3 regions of the Streptomyces sp. ME02-8801-2C genome follow, and region 1 is predicted to be linked to each of the others. Evidence: predicted binding sites of a transcription regulator. Region 1 holds the regulator's gene; each other region holds the start of a gene.
What was found. The regulator HrcA, encoded in region 1, represses chaperone genes, less so after heat shock. The targets are predictions, from matches to a motif close to TTNGCACTCNGNNNNNCNGAGTGCNAA.
Positions count from the first base shown of each region.

Region 2: a site for HrcA is predicted at 2,331-2,357, ahead of groL (chaperonin GroEL). Genes of this name have one in related genera too.
Region 3: a site for HrcA is predicted at 3,323-3,349, ahead of groES (co-chaperone GroES). Genes of this name have one in related genera too.

Region 1 is NZ_JARAXP010000004.1:256,643-263,140, forward strand. It holds gene PV396_RS14425 (ATP-binding SpoIIE family protein phosphatase) at 1-45, shown strand, start outside; gene hemW (radical SAM family heme chaperone HemW) at 88-1,320, shown strand; gene PV396_RS14435 (DUF3097 domain-containing protein) at 1,430-2,260, opposite strand; gene PV396_RS14440 (MBL fold metallo-hydrolase) at 2,292-3,071, opposite strand; gene hrcA (heat-inducible transcriptional repressor HrcA) at 3,272-4,288, shown strand; gene dnaJ (molecular chaperone DnaJ) at 4,289-5,425, shown strand; gene PV396_RS14455 (nitronate monooxygenase) at 5,504-6,498, shown strand, end outside.
Region 2 is NZ_JARAXP010000008.1:153,567-160,064, reverse strand. It holds gene PV396_RS26565 (hypothetical protein) at 1-346, opposite strand, end outside; gene groL (chaperonin GroEL) at 582-2,204, opposite strand; gene PV396_RS26555 (cold-shock protein) at 2,584-2,790, opposite strand; gene PV396_RS26550 (MoaD/ThiS family protein) at 3,249-3,524, opposite strand; gene thrC (threonine synthase) at 3,636-4,952, opposite strand; SAM riboswitch class I at 4,967-5,118, opposite strand; gene PV396_RS26540 (glucosyl-3-phosphoglycerate synthase) at 5,287-6,258, shown strand; gene PV396_RS26535 (alpha,alpha-trehalose-phosphate synthase (UDP-forming)) at 6,349-6,498, shown strand, end outside.
Region 3 is NZ_JARAXP010000020.1:103,659-110,156, reverse strand. It holds gene PV396_RS38995 (THUMP-like domain-containing protein) at 83-1,267, opposite strand; gene PV396_RS38990 (polysaccharide deacetylase family protein) at 1,358-2,371, shown strand; gene PV396_RS38985 (polysaccharide deacetylase family protein) at 2,368-3,150, shown strand; gene groES (co-chaperone GroES) at 3,494-3,802, shown strand; gene groL (chaperonin GroEL) at 3,950-5,572, shown strand; gene PV396_RS38970 (ester cyclase) at 5,696-6,403, opposite strand; gene PV396_RS38965 (SDR family oxidoreductase) at 6,497-6,498, opposite strand, start outside.

The DNA of each region.
Region 1 (6,498 bases):
CCGCCGGAGGACGATCTGGCACTGCTGGTGCTGCAGACCGGGTGACGACGCTCGGGACACCCGCGGCGGTGCTGGACAATGGGAGACATGCCCTCCGCACTTCCCGACGGCGAGGCCGTCCCCGACGACGGTGCCCTCCCCGCCCCCGCGCTCGCCGGGGCGGCGGATCGCCCCCTCGGGTTCTACCTCCACGTCCCGTACTGCGCGACCCGCTGCGGCTACTGCGACTTCAACACCTACACCGCGACCGAGCTGCGCGGCACGGGCGGTGTCCTCGCCTCCCGCGACAACTACGCGGACACCCTGATCGACGAGGTCCGGCTCGCCCGGAAGGTCCTCGGCGACGACCCGCGCGAGGTCCGCACGGTGTTCGTGGGAGGCGGCACGCCCACGCTGCTGGCCGCCGACGATCTCGTACGGATGCTGGGGGCGATCCGTGACGAGTTCGGCCTCGCGGCGGACGCCGAGGTGACGACGGAGGCGAATCCGGAGTCCGTGGACGAGCGATATCTGGCCACTCTGCGCGAGGGGGGTTTCAACCGGATCTCCTTCGGCATGCAGAGCGCGAAGCAGCACGTGCTGAAGGTGCTGGACCGTACGCACACGCCTGGGCGTCCCGAGGCGTGTGTCGCGGAGGCGCGAGCGGTGGGATTCGAACATGTGAACCTCGACCTGATCTACGGCACGCCCGGGGAGTCCGACGACGACTGGCGGGCCTCGCTGGACGCGGTGCTGGGGGCCGGGCCGGATCACGTGAGTGCGTATGCGCTGATCGTGGAGGAGGGTACGCAGCTGGCTCGGCGTATCCGCCGGGGCGAGGTTCCGATGACCGACGACGACGTCCATGCGGATCGGTATCTGATCGCCGACGAGGTGCTGGGGGCGGCGGGATTCGAGTGGTACGAGGTGTCGAACTGGGCTACGTCGGAGGCGGCCCGGTGTCTCCACAACGAGCTGTACTGGCGCGGCGCCGACTGGTGGGGTGCGGGGCCGGGGGCGCACAGTCATGTGGGGGGCGTGCGGTGGTGGAACGTCAAGCATCCGGGGGCGTACGCGGGGGCGTTGGCGGCGGGGCGGTCGCCGGGGGCGGGGCGCGAGGTGCTGTCGGAGGAGGATCGGCGGGTCGAGCGGGTGTTGCTGGAGTTGCGGTTGCGGGAGGGGGTGCCGTTGGGGGTGTTGCGGCAGGCGGGGCTGGTGGCTGCGGGGAGGGCGTTGCGGGAAGGGTTGTTGGAGGCGGGGGCTTTTGGGGAGGGGCGGGGTGTGTTGACGTTGCGGGGGCGGTTGTTGGCTGATGCGGTGGTTCGGGATCTGGTGGACTGAGGGGGTGTGGTTACGGGGGTTTTCTCGCCCCCGCCGCCCCTACCCGTCCCATCCCTTCCTGGGGGCTGCGCCCCCAGACCCCCCCCACGGCCCTGAACGGGCCTTGTCCTCAAACGCCGGACGGGCTGGAAATGCTGGCGTCAGTTACGAAGTCGATCAGCCGCTCCACAGAGCCCAGCAGTTCCGGTTCCAGGTCCCTGTACGAGTTCACCCTTGCCAGGATTGCCTGCCATACCGCGCCCGTGTTGGCCGGCCAGCCCAGTTCGCGGCAGATCCCCGTTTTCCAGTCCTGGCCGTGTGGGATTCGGGGCCAGGCCTTGATTCCCAGCGACGCCGGCTTCACCGCCTCCCATACGTCGATGTACGGGTGGCCTACCACCAGTGCGTGTTCGCTTGTTACCGACTGTGCGATCCGGAACTCCTTCGTGCCCGGGATCAGGTGGTCCACCAGGATGCCCAGGCGGGCGTCCGGGCCCGGGGCGAACTCGGTCACGATCGCGGGGAGGTCGTCGATGCCCTCCAGGTACTCGACAACCACGCCCTCCACCCGCAGGTCGTCCCCCCACACCTTCTCGACCAGTTCCGCGTCGTGACGGCCCTCGACATAGATCCGACCCGCCCTGGCCACCCGCGCCCGCGCCCCGGGGACCGCCAGCGAACCGGAAGCCGTACGGGACGGGCGGAGAGCGGATGACGGGGTGGCGGGGCGTACGAGGGTCACCGGTTTGCCCTCCAGGAGGAAGGCGGCAGGTTCCAGCGGGAACACGCGGTGTTTGCCGAAGCGGTCCTCCAAGGTGACCGTGCCCGCCTCGCAGCGGATCACCGCGCCGCAGAAACCCGTACCGGGCTCCTCGACCACCAGGCCCGGTTCGGCCGGGACCTGCGGTACGGGCTTGGGCTTCTTCCACGGTGGGGTCAGGTCCGGAGAGTACTGGCGCATTCGGATGACGATAGGAGAAGCGGCCGGGTTGTCAGTCCGTCGGCTCCCGCGACACGCCGAAACGCGTTGCCAGGGCGTCCCGTTGGGCCCGTACGAACGCGGCGTCCACCACCGCGCCGTGGCCGGGGACGTACAGCGCGTCCTCGCCGCCCAGGGCGAGCAGGCGGTCGAGGGCCGTCGGCCAGTGGGACGGCACGGCGTCGGGGCCCGCCTGGGGGTCGCCCGACTCCTCGACCAGGTCGCCGCAGAAGATGACCGGCGGGGCGTTGCGGGGGCGTACGACCGCTACCAGGTCGTTGCGGGTGTGGGCGGGGCCGGGGGTGGTTGTCAGGAGGACTTCCGGGGCGCCGGGGGGCGTGATCGTGAGGTTTCCGCGTACGTACTGGTGCGGGGTCACGAGGGTGTCCGCCGCCTCCTCCGCCGAGCGGGCGTCCAGGCCGTTGCGAACCGCGTCCGCGCGCGATGCCTCGCGCCCCGCTTTTCCGTAGACGTCGGGAGTGGGGGCGGCGGCTTCTGCCGCTGCCGCGAAGATGTGCGCGCCCGCGAACGCCGCCGCTCCGAAAATGTGATCGAAATGGGGGTGGGTGAGTGCGAGAAAGTCCACACGGCGCCCGGCGAGCGTCTGCGCCTCCAGACGCACCTTCGCTCCCTCCGCGAGGCTCGATCCCGCGTCGATCAGGAGCGCGCCGCCCTGCCAGGTCACCAGCCCCACCGTGCAGTCCCAGACCGGCAGCCGGCACCGTCCGACCCCGGCCGCCAGGCGTTCCCAGCCCAGGTCTTCCCACCGCGGCTCTTCCCAAGTCGCTTTCATGCGGCGACGCTAGCCGGACGCGACATCGCCGGACAGGTCGGTACACGTCGGCAGGTCGGCGCAGGCCGCCCTTGCCGGGGGCGTACCCGACAGCCGTACACTGGGCCGGGGAACTCTGGCACTCGCACGCGAAGAGTGCCAGGGCTGGTCAGTGAAGAGCAGCGCTCAGGGACGACGACAGCAGCTGGAGGTGCGCGCGGATGCTCAGTGAACGCAGGCTCGAAGTGCTGCGCGCCATCGTCCAGGACTATGTCGGCACCGAGGAGCCGGTCGGGTCCAAGGCGCTCACCGAGCGGCACAACCTCGGGGTCTCCCCGGCGACGGTCCGCAACGACATGGCGGCGCTGGAGGACGAGGGGTTCATCGCCCAGCCGCACACCAGTGCCGGGCGCATCCCGACCGACAAGGGCTACCGGCTCTTCGTCGACAAGCTCGCCGGTGTCAAGCCGATGACCGCGCCCGAGCGGCGTGCCATCCAGAACTTCCTGGACGGTGCCGTCGATCTCGACGACGTCGTGGGGCGGACGGTGCGGCTGCTCGCGCAGCTGACGCGGCAGGTCGCCGTCGTGCAATATCCGTCGCTCACCCGTTCGACGGTGCGGCATGTGGAACTGCTCTCGCTCGCTCCCGCGCGCGTGATGCTCGTGCTGATCACGGACACGGGCCGCGTGGAGCAGCGGATGATCGACTGCCCGGCGCCCTTCGGGGAGACGTCGCTGGCGGATCTCCGCGCGCGGCTCAACAGCCGGGTCGCGGGCCGCCGGTTCGCGGACGTGCCGCAGCTGGTGCAGGATCTCCCGGACGCCTTCGAGGCGGAGGACCGGGGGACGGTCGCGACGGTGCTCTCCACCCTTCTGGAGACGCTCGTCGAGGAGACCGAGGAGCGGCTGATGATCGGCGGAACGGCCAATCTGACCCGCTTCGGCCATGACTTTCCCCTCACTATCCGACCCGTTCTGGAAGCCCTGGAGGAACAGGTCGTACTTCTCAAACTCCTTGGTGAGGCCGGGGATTCGAGCATGACCGTGCGAATCGGTCACGAGAACAAATACGAGGGACTCAACTCCACGTCCGTCGTGTCGGTCGGCTACGGTTCGGGCGGCGAGGCAGTGGCCAAGCTCGGCGTGGTCGGACCGACCCGCATGGACTACCCGGGAACGATGGGAGCGGTACGCGCAGTGGCACGGTACGTCGGACAGATCCTGGCGGAGTCGTAAGTGGCCACGGACTACTACGCCGTACTCGGCGTGCGCCGCGACGCGTCCCAGGACGAGATCAAGAAGGCGTTCAGGAGGCTCGCCCGCGAGCTGCACCCGGACGTCAACCCCGATCCGAAGACGCAGGAGCGGTTCAAGGAGATCAACGCCGCGTACGAGGTGTTGTCGGACCCGCAGAAGAAGCAGGTCTACGACCTCGGCGGCGACCCCCTCTCGCAGGCGGGCGGCGGAGGCGCGGGCGGCTTCGGCGCCGGTGGCTTCGGGAACTTCTCGGACATCATGGACGCGTTCTTCGGAACGGCGTCCCAGCGCGGGCCGAGGTCGCGTACGCGGCGCGGCCAGGACGCGATGATCAGGCTCGACATCGAGCTCGACGAGGCCGCCTTCGGGACCACCAAGGACATCCAGGTCGACACGGCCATCGTGTGCGGCACCTGTAGCGGTGAGGGTGCCGCGCCGGGGACCTCCGCCCAGACCTGCGACATGTGTCGCGGCCGGGGTGAGGTGTCCCAGGTGACGCGGTCCTTCCTGGGCCAGGTCATGACGTCCCGGCCCTGCCCGCAGTGCCAGGGGTTCGGGACGGTCGTTCCGACGCCGTGCCCCGAGTGCGCGGGCGACGGGCGGGTGCGGTCGCGGCGGACGCTGACCGTGAAGATCCCCGCGGGTGTCGACAACGGTACGAGGATCCAGCTCGCCGGTGAGGGCGAGGTGGGCCCCGGCGGCGGTCCCGCCGGTGACCTGTACGTCGAGATCCACGAGCTGCCGCACTCGCAGTTCCAGCGGCGCGGAGACGATCTGCACTGCACGGTGACCCTTCCGATGACGGCGGCGTCCCTGGGCACGAAGGTGCCGCTGGAGACGCTCGACGGGCTCGAGGAGGTCGACATCCGTCCCGGCACCCAGTCCGGGCAGTCGATCCCGCTGCACGGGCGCGGGGTCACGCACCTTCGCGGCGGCGGGCGCGGTGACCTCATCGTCCATGTCGAGGTCATGACGCCCACGAAGCTCGACCCCGAGCAGGAGCGGTTGCTGCGGGAACTGGCGAAGCTGCGGGGTGAGGAGCGGCCCACCGGGCAGTTCCAGCCTGGGCAGCAGGGGCTGTTCTCGCGGCTGAAGGACGCCTTCAACGGGCGCTGAGGACTGGGCCGCGCCCCTGCAGGAGCTGGGGGTAAGGCCTGATTCGGACTTGTGCGGGGGACGTGACAACATGCCGTCATGTCCTCCGCACTGACCGATCTCTTTCCTCACCCGATCGTGCAGGCCCCCATGGCGGGCGGCGTCTCCGTCCCGCAGCTGGCCGGGGCCGTCGCCGATGCGGGCGGGCTCGGGTTCCTCGCCGGCGGGTACAAGACCGCCGACGGGATGTACCAGGAGATCAAGACCCTGCGCGGGCTCACCGGCCGTCCCTTCGGCGTGAACCTCTTCATGCCGCAGCCCGAGTATCCCGGTGCAAGCACCGGCTCCACCGGAGCGGCTGACGCCGCGCCCCCTTATCGCGCCGCGGTCGAGGTGTACGCCCACCAGCTCGCGGGCGAGTCCACCTGGTACGACACCGAGCTGGGCGACCCGGACAGCGGACGCGACGACGGATACGACGCGAAGCTCGCCGTACTCCTCGACAACCCGGTGGCGGTCGTCTCCTTCCACTTCGGGGTGCCGAGCCCCGACGTACTGGACTCCCTCCGCCGCGCCGGGACCTTCACCCTGGTCACCGCGACCACCGCCGAGGAGGCCCTCGCCGTGGAGCGGGCCGGGGCCGACGCGGTGATCGTGCAGGGCGCCGAGGCCGGTGGCCATCAGGGCACCCATCGTGACAACCCCGAGGCCGACTGTGCCGCGATCGGGCTGCTCTCCCTTCTCGCGCAGGTCCGCGAGACCGTGAACCTGCCCCTCGTCGCCGCCGGCGGGCTCATGCGCGGCAGCCAGATCGCCGCCGTCCTCGCCGCGGGCGCGAGCGCCGCCCAGCTCGGCACCGCGTTCCTCGCCACCCCCGAATCCGGCGCCCACGCCCTGCACAAGCAGGCGCTGACGAACCCCCTCTTCGTCCGTACGGAGCTGACGCGCGCGTTCTCCGGCCGGCCGGCCCGGGGGCTGGTGAACCGTTTCGTGCGTGAGCACGGCCCGTACGCGCCCGCCGCCTACCCCGAGGTCCACCACCTCACCTCGCCCCTGCGCAAGAAGGCCGCCGCGTCCGGCGACGCGCAGGGGAT
Region 2 (6,498 bases), on a different contig from region 1:
CCGGCGCCTTCACCAGGGTCCGCCCCACCAGCCTGGCGACGTCCTTGCCGTTCCTGTACGCCTGTACGGCTACATCCCACGATTCGCCGGCCCCGGGAGGCGTCCGATCGACGTCGACCGCCGACACCGATCCGATGTCCACGCGCCGCAGGAGCTCACCCAAGGCGTTCGGTTTCTGGACCTCGTACGTCGGGTCGGGCACCGACAGGGTCCAGGTGGTTGACGACCACCTGTCACCCCCGTCTCCCGTCCCACCCCCCGCCGCCAGCAGCGCGGGAATCGCCCCCACCACCAGCACGGACGCCACGAACAGCCCGGCCCCGACGTACACATACGCCGAATGCACCCCGCGCCCCTTCAGCGGCGTCCGCTCCGGCATCGACGAGTCGGGCGGCGGTTCAGGCGGCGGCCCCGGCTGACCCGAGTCCCCTGGTCCCCCAGTGGTCCGACCGCCGCGTCTCCCGCCTGATCCCCCGAACAGCACGCCCCAATGGTCCCGCAAACGCCCGAGGGCGGCACCCTTCTTGAAGAAGGGTGCCGCCCTCGAACTCGTACGCGATGAACTGCCGATCCTCGAGGGATCAGAAGTCCATGTCACCGCCCGGCATACCGCCGCCGGCCGGCGCGGACGCCTTCTCCGGCTTGTCGGCGATGACGGCCTCGGTGGTGAGGAACAGCGCGGCGATCGACGCGGCGTTCTGCAGCGCGGAGCGCGTCACCTTCGCCGGGTCGATGATGCCCTCGGCGATCATGTCGACGTACTCACCGGTCGCGGCGTTGAGGCCGTGGCCGACGGGAAGGTTGCGCACCTTCTCGACGATGACGCCACCCTCGAGACCGCCGTTGACGGCGATCTGCTTGAGCGGGGCCTCCAGCGCGAGCCGCACGGCGTTGGCGCCGGTCGCCTCGTCACCTTCGAGCTCCAGCTTCTCGAACACCGAGGAGGCCTGGAGCAGGGCCACGCCACCACCGGCGACGATGCCCTCCTCGACGGCCGCCTTCGCGTTGCGAACGGCGTCCTCGATGCGGTGCTTGCGCTCCTTGAGCTCGACCTCGGTCGCGGCGCCGGCCTTGATGACCGCGACACCGCCGGCGAGCTTCGCCAGGCGCTCCTGCAGCTTCTCGCGGTCGTAGTCGCTGTCCGAGTTCTCGATCTCGGCGCGGATCTGGCTGACCCGGCCCGCGACCTGGTCGGCGGAGCCGCCGCCGTCGACGATCGTGGTCTCGTCCTTGGTGATGACGACCTTGCGCGCGCGGCCCAGGAGGTCCAGGGAGGTGTTCTCGAGCTTGAGACCGACCTCCTCGGAGATGACCTCGCCACCCGTGAGGATCGCGATGTCGTTCAGCATCGCCTTGCGGCGGTCGCCGAAGCCCGGGGCCTTGACCGCGACGGACTTGAAGGTCCCGCGGATCTTGTTGACGACCAGGGTCGAGAGGGCCTCGCCCTCCACGTCCTCGGCGATGATCAGCAGCGGCTTGCCCGACTGCATGACCTTCTCGAGGAGCGGGAGCAGGTCCTTGACCGAGGAGATCTTGGAGTTGGCGATGAGGATGTAGGGGTCCTCGAGCGACGCCTCCATGCGCTCCACGTCGGTCGCGAAGTACGCCGAGATGTAGCCCTTGTCGAAGCGCATACCCTCGGTGAGCTCCAGCTCCAGACCGAAGGTCTGGGACTCCTCGACGGTGATGACGCCTTCCTTGCCGACCTTGTCCATCGCCTCGGCGATGAGCTCGCCGATCTGCGTGTCGGCGGCGGAGATGGAGGCGGTCGAAGCGATCTGCTCCTTGGTCTCGACCTCCTTCGCCTGGTCGAGCAGCGCACCGGAGACGGCCTCGACGGCCTTCTCGATACCGCGCTTCAGCGCCATCGGGTTGGCACCCGCGGCGACGTTGCGCAGTCCTTCGCGGACCAGCGCCTGGGCCAGGACGGTCGCGGTCGTCGTGCCGTCACCGGCTACGTCGTCCGTCTTCTTCGCGACTTCCTTGACCAGCTCGGCGCCGATCTTCTCGTACGGGTCCTCGAGCTCGATCTCCTTGGCGATGGACACACCATCGTTGGTGATCGTGGGGGCGCCCCACTTCTTCTCGAGGACGACGTTCCGGCCCTTGGGGCCGAGGGTGACCTTGACGGCGTCGGCGAGCTGGTTCATCCCGCGCTCGAGACCGCGCCGTGCCTCCTCGTCGAACGCGATGATCTTGGCCATGTGAAGTGGTCCTCCCGGACTGGGGTGGATTGCTCCGGACCGCGCTGGCGCCCGCGACGGACGGCCTGCCTGCCCTGTGGTTCCTTGCACCACCTGGCCTGCGGGCCTCACCCACCCGGTCCTTCGTTATCACTCTCACCTTCAGAGTGCTAACGCCAATGATTAGCACTCGCCCCTGCCGAGTGCAAGCGGCTCTCGAAGATCCCCAGGTGAACGGCGGATACCTACGCGCCGGTAGGCATGCCGTCGGGCACATGGACGGACACGTCGACGGGCACGCCGATGGGCCCGTACCCCGTGAGGTCCCACGAGGTACGAGCCCATCGAATCCTTCAACGAAGGAAGAAGAACGTCGCTTGCGGTGCGCCGGCGCGTTGCTTCAGCTGGTCGCCAGACGGACCATGTCCGCCTGCGGCCCCTTCTGGCCCTGCGAGATCTCGAAATCGACCCGCTGACCTTCCTCGAGGGTGCGGTAGCCGTCCATCTGAATCGCGCTGTAGTGGACGAAAACATCCGCACCACCGTCGACCGCGATGAAGCCGTACCCCTTCTCCGCGTTGAACCACTTGACGGTGCCCTGAGCCATGCCTAACTCCCCTATTACTGGCCCTTGCACGGATCCGCACTTCGCGGATCCGGGTCAGACCTCACCCCCCCAACCGGTGGAGGTGTGCGCCGGAACGCGTCGACCGCGGCCGAATGTATCTGTCCAACTGCCCTCTGCAACAGGTCAATCGGACGAGAAATCCGCGCACGCCAGGTCAGGAAATATGCGGAGAATTCACGCGGATTCAGGGCAAGCCGGGCCCCACAAAGAGAACAAAAAACGCAAAAGGCCTGCACACTTTGGCTACTTCTCGTTGGGTGCGCGGCAGGAATTAATACGCGTGCGGCGAGCGAGAAGGTGCGGCTTCCCCAACTGTACCGCGCTCAACCATACAGAATTGCCCCCTCCGCTTCTCTCACGGAGGGGGCAATTCGATGAACTCTCGGTAATCGATGTTACCGATGGTTACTACTGACGGGTATCAACAGCCCCGCGGCTCAGCCTCCGGCGACGGCCGGAATGATCGACACACCCGCGCCGTCCGGCGTCGCCGTCTCCAGCCCCTGCTCGAAGCGGACGTCGTCGTCATTGACGTACACGTTGACGAACCGCCGCAGCTTCCCCTGGTCGTCGAGCACCCGGGCGGCGATCCCCGTGTGGTTCTTCTCCAGATCGGCGATGACCTCCCCGAGGGTCCCCCCTTCGGCACTCACCTCGGCCTGCCCACCGGTGTAGGTACGAAGGATGGTGGGGATACGAACAGAAACGCTCACGATGAACCTCCGGTCAGATGACGCGCCCCATAGGGGCGCGGGGCTGTGCTGAATTTGCGGCTACCGCCGCGTGGGCGCGACCAGCCCCCACGGCCCGCAGACAACAAACGGCTAAACGAGCCCCGACTCACGGAACGACTCAAGGCTGGGCCGAATCGTCGCGGTCAGACCAACATCGGCAACCGCGTCCAGCGTCTTCAGACCGTCCCCGGTGTTCAGCACGACAGTCGTGAGCGTCGGATCCAACAACCCGCTCTCGATCAGCTTCTTCGTCACGCCCACCGTCACACCCCCGGCGGTCTCCGCGAAGATCCCCTCCGTGCGCGCGAGCAACCGGATCGCGTCGACCACCTGCTCGTCGTTCACGTCCTCCACCGCACCCCCGGTCCGCCGCGCGATGTCCAGCACGTACGGCCCGTCCGCCGGGTTGCCGATGGCCAGCGACTTGGCGATCGTGTTGGGCTTCTGCGGCCGTACGACGTCGTGCCCGGCCTTGTAGGCCACGGACACCGGCGAGCAGCCCTCCGCCTGGGCGCCGAAGATCTTGTACGGCTTGTCCTCGACCAGCCCGAGCTTGATCAGCTCCTGCAGGCCCTTGTCGATCTTCGTGAGCTGCGACCCGGAGGCGATGGGCACGACGAGCTGGTCCGGCAGCTGCCAGCCGAGCTGCTCGCAGATCTCGTACGCCAGGGTCTTGCTGCCCTCCGCGTAGTACGGGCGCAGGTTGACGTTGACGAAGCCCCAGCCCTCGCCGGCCGGGTCGCCGATCAGCTCGGAGCAGAAGCGGTTCACGTCGTCGTAGTTGCCCTCGATGCCGACGAGCTCGCCGCCGTACACCGCGGCCATGACGACCTTGCCCTGCTCCAGGTCGTGCGGGATGAACACGCAGGACCGGAACCCGGCGCGGGCGGCGGCGGCGCCGACGGCACCGGCCAGGTTGCCCGTGGAGGAGCAGGAGAGCGTGGTGAAGCCGAAGGCGCGGGCGGCCTCCAGGGCCTGGGCGACGACCCGGTCCTTGAAGGAGTGGGTCGGGTTGCCGGAGTCGTCCTTGACGAAGAGCTTGCCGGCGTCGACGCCCAGCTCGCGAGCGAGGTTGTCGGCCTTGACGAGCTTGGTCCAGCCAGGGTTGATGTTCGGCTTCTCGGCGACGTTCGCGGGGACGGGCAGCAGGGGCGCGTAACGCCAGATGTTCGCGGGTCCCGCTTCGATGCGCTTGCGGAGTTCCTCGGTGTCGGCGGCCGAGTTGACGGCGAAGTCGTAAGCGATCTCCAGCGGGCCGAAACACTCCTCGCAGGCGAACACAGGACCCAGGGGGACCCGGTGGCCGCATTCGCGACAGGAGAGCGCGGTCGCGGGACCGAGATCGACGGGGGGAACGGCGGAGGTGACGGAGCCGGTCGTGGTGCTCTCGGCAGTTTGCGCAGCCATGGAGGCGAAACCCTTCCTCATCTTTCTCACGACGCGTTTCGCCGTGAGACGGATTTGGCACCTTCCCGAGCCGGGAGCCTCGCTGACCGTTACCGGATCACGAGTGCCGACTGGAGGGTTGCCGGGGCTTCATCGGGCCGTATCCCTCTGCCCCTCTGGATGAGCGGTATGAAGTTGTCAGGTTGTGAGCTTGTGAACGCCGCTGCCCTCGGACATGCGATGGTCACCCGCGTTGTTCAAGACTGTAACCGAAGGCTTGGATGGTGGTGGGAGCCGTCCGAACCGCGAGATACAAGATCGCGCTTCCCCCCACGAACGTAAGGGAGAGCCGCACGTGCTGGAAGACGTCGAGCGCTGGCTGAGCACGCGCTCCTGGGCCGCCCGCGACCGCCCGCTCAAGAAGCTGATCGCCGCGAAGCGTTCCTCGAACGCCACGGTGAGTGTCGTCCTGCCCGCGCTCAACGAGGAGGAGACGGTCGGCGAGATCGTCGCCGTCATCCGCCGTGACCTGATGCTGCGGGTCCCGCTGGTCGACGAGATCGTGGTCGTCGACTCGGGATCCACCGACCGTACCTCCGAGGTGGCCGCCGCGGCGGGCGCCCGGGTGGTGCACCGCGACGACATCCTGCCGCGCATCCCGGCGGTGCCGGGCAAGGGCGAGGTCCTGTGGCGCTCACTGCTCGTGACCAGCGGGGACATCGTCTGCTTCGTCGACGCGGACCTGAAGGAGTTCTCGTCGGAGTTCGTCTCCGGGATCGTGGGCCCCCTGCTCACGGACCCGGGTGTCGACCTCGTCAAGGCGATGTACGACCGCCCGCTCGGCACCGAGCTGGATTCGCCCGCCTCCGGCAGGACCGCCGGCCAGGGCGGCCGAGTGACCGAACTCATGGCCCGCCCCCTGCTCAACATGCACTGGCCGCAGCTGGCCGGCTTCGTCCAGCCGCTCGGCGGCGAGTACGCGGCCCGCCGCTCGCTCCTCGAACAGCTGCCGTTCCCCGTCGGCTACGGCGTGGAACTGGGCATGCTGATCGACGCCCTGCACCTGGTCGGCCTGGACGCGCTCGCGCAGGTCGATGTGGGCGTGCGCAAACACCGCCACCAGGACGGACAGGCCCTGGGCCGGATGGCCGCCGCGATCTACCGCACCGCCCAGCTCCGGCTCGCCCGGGGCCAGCTGATCCGCCCCTCGCTCACCCAGTTCGAGCGCGGAGAGGACGGCTTCGAGCCGCGTACGTACTCGGTGGACACGGAGGAACGCCCGCCGATGGCGGAGATCGCGGAGTACGCGAGAAGGAAGGTCGCGTAGCCCGGCGTCACACCACCCGTGCGGCTTGTATACGGCCGGTACGTACGTGTGTACGTTTGAGCGTTTCCGGCCCGGGCTAGGTTCAGGCGTATGGCTTCGACGCAGGGTGAGCAGGAAGTGCAAGGCGTGCCGGGTGTGGCGGACGTACAGGAAGCGCGGGCGGGCGGATACCGCGTGCTGGTCGCGTCCAACCGCGGCCCGATCACCTACGAGATCCAGGAGGACGGCTCGCTGCACGCC
Region 3 (6,498 bases), on a different contig from region 1:
TGACCAAGCACTACTAGGGGCGCGGGGAACTGCGCGACCAGCCCCCACCAGCCCGCACCCGAAACCGCCCAACCAGCGGAGCTCACCGCCTGGGATGCCCCAAAAGCATCACCGGCGCCCCCGCCACCCGAGTAAGAAAAACCGTCGCCGAGTTAGCCCCGCGAGGCTTCACCATCTTCCGCAACTCCTCGGGCTCGACCGCAGACCCCCGCTTCTTCACGGTCAGCACCCCGACTTCCCGCTCCCGCAGCAACGCCTTCAACTTCTTTACACCGAACGGCAGTTGATCGGTGATCTCGTACGCGGTCGCATACGAGGTGGCCCGTAGCTCGTCCGCCGTGACATAGGCGATCGTCTCGTCGACGAGCCCCCCGCCGACCTCCTCGGCCACCTCCGCGACCAGATGCGCCCGGATGACGGCACCATCGGGCTCGTACAAATACCGCCCCACCGCCCGTACTTGAGGATCCGGCAGCCCGCGCCCGATCAGAACACGCGGCCCCGGCAGCAGAGTTGCCCGTACGACCCCCGGCCCGGTCCCGAACCACAGGACCGCTTCCTTCACATCGCCGCCGTCCGAGATCCACTCCGCGCCGGCGTCGGCGGGAATCGCCTCGTGCGGCACACCGGGCGCGATCTTCAGGGCGGCCAGCGGAGCCTTCCGCGCCGCCTCCACGGCCCACGACAACGGCGGCGAGTACGCCTCGGGGTCGAAGATCCTTCCGCGTCCCCCACGCCGCGCGGGATCGACGAACACCGCGTCGTACGCCGACGTGTCGACCTCGGTGACATCGGCCTCCCGCACCTCCACCAGATCCCCGATGCCCAGGGCCTCGACGTTCGCGCGGGCGACGGCGGCCGTGAGCGGATCCCGGTCCACGGCGAGGACACGGATACCGGCCCGGGCGAGCGCGAGAGCGTCGCCCCCGATCCCGCAGCACAGGTCGGCGACGGAGGTGACGCCCAACTCCCTGAACCGCTCCGCCCGATACGCGGCCACGCTCGCCCGAGTCGACTGCTCGACCCCGTTGGGCGTGAAGAACATTCGCGCGGCGTCCCCGGCCCCGAACTTCGCCACCGCCCGCTGCCGCAGACGTTCCTGGCCGAGCGCCGCCGAGACCAGTTCGGCGGGGTGCTCGCGCCGCAGCCGGGTGGCGACGGTCAGTTCACGGGCCGGCTCGGTGCCGCGCACCTCGTCGAGGAGGGCGCGGCCGTCCGGGGTGAGCAGGGCGGCGAAGGCGGCGAGGGAAGCGGCGAGGTCGTTCACCGGGTCATTGTGAGCCAGACGGTGGACGGCGTGCGTCCCGCGCCGGTGTCGGACCGGCCGGGCAGCGGCGCCCTGGGAAGATCCGACACCATGCGGACAATAGGACAAAATGACAAAAAATGGGCCTGGGTCGGACTGTGCGCCGGGACGGCCGCACTGACCCTCGCGGTCGGCTGCGCGGCCGTGACCCCCGCGACACCGGTACACCCGGCCCCCGCACCCGCCGGACACCAGCCACAGCACCATGGCCAGCGGCAGCACCATGGCCAACCGCAACACCATGGGCAACCACCGCGCCATCGGCAACCACCGCACCAGAAGCAACTCCAGGCGCCCCCGGCCCGCGCCCTCGACGCATACGCCCAGAAGCTGCGCCGCACCTACGCCACCCGCGCGGCCGCGGCCAGACGCTGGGGCCTGACCGAGCCCCCACTGCTCGCACCGCCGCCCCCCGCCCGCAAACCGAGGCCCACCACCCGCAAGGGCTTCGAGGTGGCCGACCACGCTGCACGCCGCCTGCCTCCGGTCTTCACCACCATCCCCACCCGCCACAAGATCGTCTTCCTCACGATCGACGACGGCGCCGAGAAGGACCCGGCGTTCCTGCGGATGACAAGCGAACTGAAGATCCCGTACACCGCCTTCCTCAGCGACTACCTGGTCAAGGACGACTACGCCTACTTCAGGAAGATGCGCGACCTCGGCGTCGTACTCAACAACCACACCCTCCACCACCCCTACCTGCCCGCCCTGTCCTACGAGCGCCAGAAGGCCGAGATCTGCGGCATGCAGGAGGTGATCAGGAAGCGCTACGGCACCCGTCCCGCCCTCTTCCGCCCGCCCTACGGCAACTACGACGAGGACAGCCTGCGCGCCGCCAAATCGTGCGGCGTGAAGTACGTCCCGCTGTGGAACGAGGAGGTCTTCGCGGACCACTGGGACTACCGAGAGTCGGACCGGGACCTCCATCCGGGTGACATCGTCCTCAGCCACTTCCGGGGCAAGACCGACGGAAAGGGCACGATGCCCGACATGATCCGCCGCTTCATGAAGCTCGTCACCGCCAAGGGTTACGCGGTGGCCCGCCTGGAGGACTACCTGTGACCGCCCGCCCCCTGGCCGTCGCCGCACTGGCCGCCGCCCTCCTGGCGACAACGGCGACCGGCTGCGCCCAGTCCGTGGACCCCATCGAACGCCTCGGCCGCAAGGCGGCCCACGCGGCCAGACAGGCAGCGCGTACGCACGCCCCGCCCGGCGACACGCACGCGTACCGCCGCTGGGGCCTGCCGGCCCCCCTCCCCCCGGCCCCGCCCGCTTCCCTCCGTCCCCGCCTCCACGCGGCGGGCCCCGGCCTCCCCCCGGTCGTCGACCACGTCCCGACCCACGACAAGGTCGTCTTCCTCACCTACGACGACGGCGCCGAACGCGACCGCCGGTTCGTCGACCTGGTCCGCGAACTGCGCCTCCCGGTCAGCATGTTCCTCACGGCCAGCGTCGTGGGCCCGGGGTACGCCCACTTCGCCCGCCTGCGCGAGGTCGGCGCGAACGTCCAGAACCACACCCTGGACCACCAGCCCCTGCGGGGCCTGCCGTACGCCGGCCAGCGCGCCGAGATCTGCGGCCAACAGGACAAACTCCGAGAACGCTTCGGCCTGCGCCCCCGCCTGTTCCGCCCGCCCTACGGCACCTACGACCCGACCACCCTGAGAGCGGCCGCGGACTGCGGAATCTCGGCGGTGGTCCTGTGGACAAAAGGCCGGCAGCCACTCGGCCGCGGGGACATCGTCGCGGTGGGCCCCCCACTGGTCGAGCGAACGGTGGGCCTGCTCCGCGAGATCCAGGAGAGGGGGCTGAGCGTGGGCCGCCTGGAGGACTATCTCTGAGCACTTCTCAGCGCCGGTCCAGGAAATCCAGCCCGTCCGGCGTTTGAGGACAAGGCCCGTCCAGGGCCGAAGGGGGCCTGGGGCACAGCCCCCAGAATCGGCGCTCACGCCAACGAACGGCACCTCACCCGAACCCACGCCCACAAGAAACCCTGCGAAACCGCCGGTGGCATTGGCACTCCGCTTGACCGAGTGCTAATCGCAGTCATAGTCTCAGGTCTGGCACTCCCCCCTGGAGAGTGCCAACAGCGACGGGCAGGTCCGGCACCCGCGACGACGGATCCACCTGGTCGCCACCTCAGACAGTTAACCCCGTGAGATCTCCGAAGGGGGAGGTCGGATCGTGACGACCACCAGCTCCAAGGTTGCCATCAAGCCGCTCGAGGACCGCATTGTGGTCCAGCCGCTCGAAGCCGAGCAGACCACGGCCTCTGGCCTGGTCATTCCGGACACCGCCAAGGAGAAGCCCCAGGAGGGCGTCGTCCTGGCCGTGGGCCCGGGCCGCTTCGAGAACGGCGAGCGCCTGCCGCTCGACGTGAAGACCGGCGACATCGTGCTGTACAGCAAGTACGGCGGCACCGAGGTGAAGTACAACGGCGAGGAGTACCTCGTCCTCTCGGCTCGCGACGTGCTCGCGATCGTCGAGAAGTAATTCACCCGGATTCACCGGTGGTACCGGTAGCACCGGTACCACCAGCATTGCAGTGACTGCGCCCCTGGCCCCCGCGACTCTCAACAAGCCGGGTGCTGGGGGCGCAGTTCGTTTCTCCCACATTTCCGAGAGGGCTGAATCGCTCCCATGGCGAAGATCCTGAAGTTCGACGAGGACGCCCGTCGCGCCCTTGAGCGCGGCGTCAACAAGCTTGCCGACACGGTCAAGGTGACGATCGGCCCCAAGGGCCGCAACGTCGTCATCGACAAGAAGTTCGGCGCACCCACCATCACCAACGACGGTGTCACCATCGCCCGCGAGGTCGAGCTCGACGACCCGTACGAGAACCTCGGCGCGCAGCTGGTGAAGGAGGTGGCGACCAAGACCAACGACATCGCGGGTGACGGTACGACCACCGCCACCGTGCTGGCCCAGGCGCTCGTCCGCGAGGGCCTGAAGAACGTCGCCGCCGGCGCCTCCCCGGCCGCCCTGAAGAAGGGCATCGACGCCGCGGTCAAGGCCGTGTCCGAGGAGCTCCTCGCGACCGCCCGCCCGATCGAGGAGAAGTCCGACATCGCCGCCGTCGCCGCGCTCTCCGCGCAGGACGCCCAGGTCGGCGAGCTCATCGCCGAGGCGATGGACAAGGTCGGCAAGGACGGTGTCATCACCGTCGAGGAGTCCAACACCTTCGGCCTGGAGCTCGACTTCACCGAGGGCATGGCCTTCGACAAGGGCTACCTGTCCCCGTACATGGTGACCGACCAGGAGCGTATGGAGGCCGTCCTCGACGACCCGTACATCCTGATCCACCAGGGCAAGATCTCCTCCATCCAGGACCTGCTGCCGCTGCTGGAGAAGGTCATCCAGACCAACTCCTCCAAGCCGCTGCTGATCATCGCCGAGGACGTCGAGGGCGAGGCCCTGTCGACCCTGGTCGTGAACAAGATCCGTGGCACGTTCAACGCGGTCGCGGTCAAGGCCCCCGGCTTCGGTGACCGCCGCAAGGCGATGCTCGGCGACATGGCCGCGCTCACCGGTGGCGAGGTCATCGCCGAGGAGGTCGGCCTCAAGCTCGACCAGGTCGGCCTGGACGTGCTGGGCACCGCCCGCCGCGTCACCATCTCGAAGGACGACACGGTCATCGTCGACGGCGGTGGCGACAGCGCCGCCGTGGTCGGCCGCGTCAACCAGATCAAGGCCGAGATCGAGAACACGGACTCCGACTGGGACCGCGAGAAGCTCCAGGAGCGCCTCGCGAAGCTGGCCGGCGGCGTGTGCGTGATCAAGGTCGGCGCCGCCACCGAGGTGGAGCTGAAGGAGAAGAAGCACCGTCTCGAGGACGCCATCTCCGCGACCCGCGCCGCGGTCGAGGAGGGCATCGTCTCCGGTGGTGGCTCCGCGCTCGTCCACGCCGTGAAGATCCTCGAGGGCAACCTCGACAAGACCGGCGACGAGGCGACGGGTGTCGCGGTCGTCCGCAAGGCCGCCGTCGAGCCGCTGCGCTGGATCGCCGAGAACGCGGGCCTCGAGGGTTACGTCATCACCTCCAAGGTCGCCGAGCTCGACAAGGGCCAGGGCTTCAACGCCGCGACCGGCGAGTACGGCGACCTGGTCAAGTCCGGTGTCATCGACCCGGTCAAGGTCACCCGCTCCGCCCTGGAGAACGCGGCCTCGATCGCCTCCCTCCTCCTCACGACCGAGACCCTGGTCGTCGAGAAGAAGGAAGAGGAAGAGCCGGCCGCGGCCGGTGGCCACGGCCACGCCCACTGAGCCAACAGCTCACACGGCACGAAGAAACCCCCCGTTCCTGGCTGGAACGGGGGGTTTCTCCCTTCGCGGGCGGTCCGATGTCCTCCCCTGGCCCCACTGCTCCCACCGCCCCTCGCTTCTTCCCTACTGCTCCAGCGAGTCCAGCGCCCCGAGCTGCGCCATCAGCCCCAGCCGGTCGTACTCCCACCAGCCCTCGACGATCTTCCCGTCCCCGTCGAACCGGTGGGTGGTCATGCCGGTCATCGAGGCCTTTTTGCCGCTGTTGGGAATCCCGAGGAACTCACCCCGCTGAGTCCCGTTCCACGTCCAGCGGGTGCAGACCCGGTCGCCCTGAGCGATCTGGTCGTGAACGGTGAACGCGAAGTCGAAGCCCTCACGCCACATCTGCATCTCGCGCCGGGCCGCGTCCAGCCCGATGAGATCCTGTTCGTTGGACGGATCGTGGTCGTGGTAGCTCTCCACGAACAGGTCGTTGAGCGGTGGCAGTTCACCCCGGGTGGCGATGACCTCGAAGAACCGCCGTGCCGAGTCCGCGCACAACTGCTCGTCCCGCACCACGTCCAGATCGGTGAACGTCGGCATCTCGTCGCACAGGGCGACCATCTCCCGGAAGATCCGGTCGGTCTCCGGAAGGTTCGAGTTCCGCATCGCCTCCTCGTACGACGCGAACTCCACGATCTCCACGAAGTGCGACGAGTCCGAGAGATCCTTGCCGATCACCGCATGCGTCGCGGACCGCTTCCCCTTGGTCTGCTCGACCCAGGTGTCCATCAGCCGGTTCATCTCGTCGAACCGACTGGTCTTGCAATCAATCAGCTGTACGAACGTCATGGCGCCGCCTCCGGCCCCCCTGGGTCCGGTACCTCTCTCCATACTCCCACCGGAGTCGCGCCACCACCTCTTTCGCACCCTCCCGTAAGTGGGTC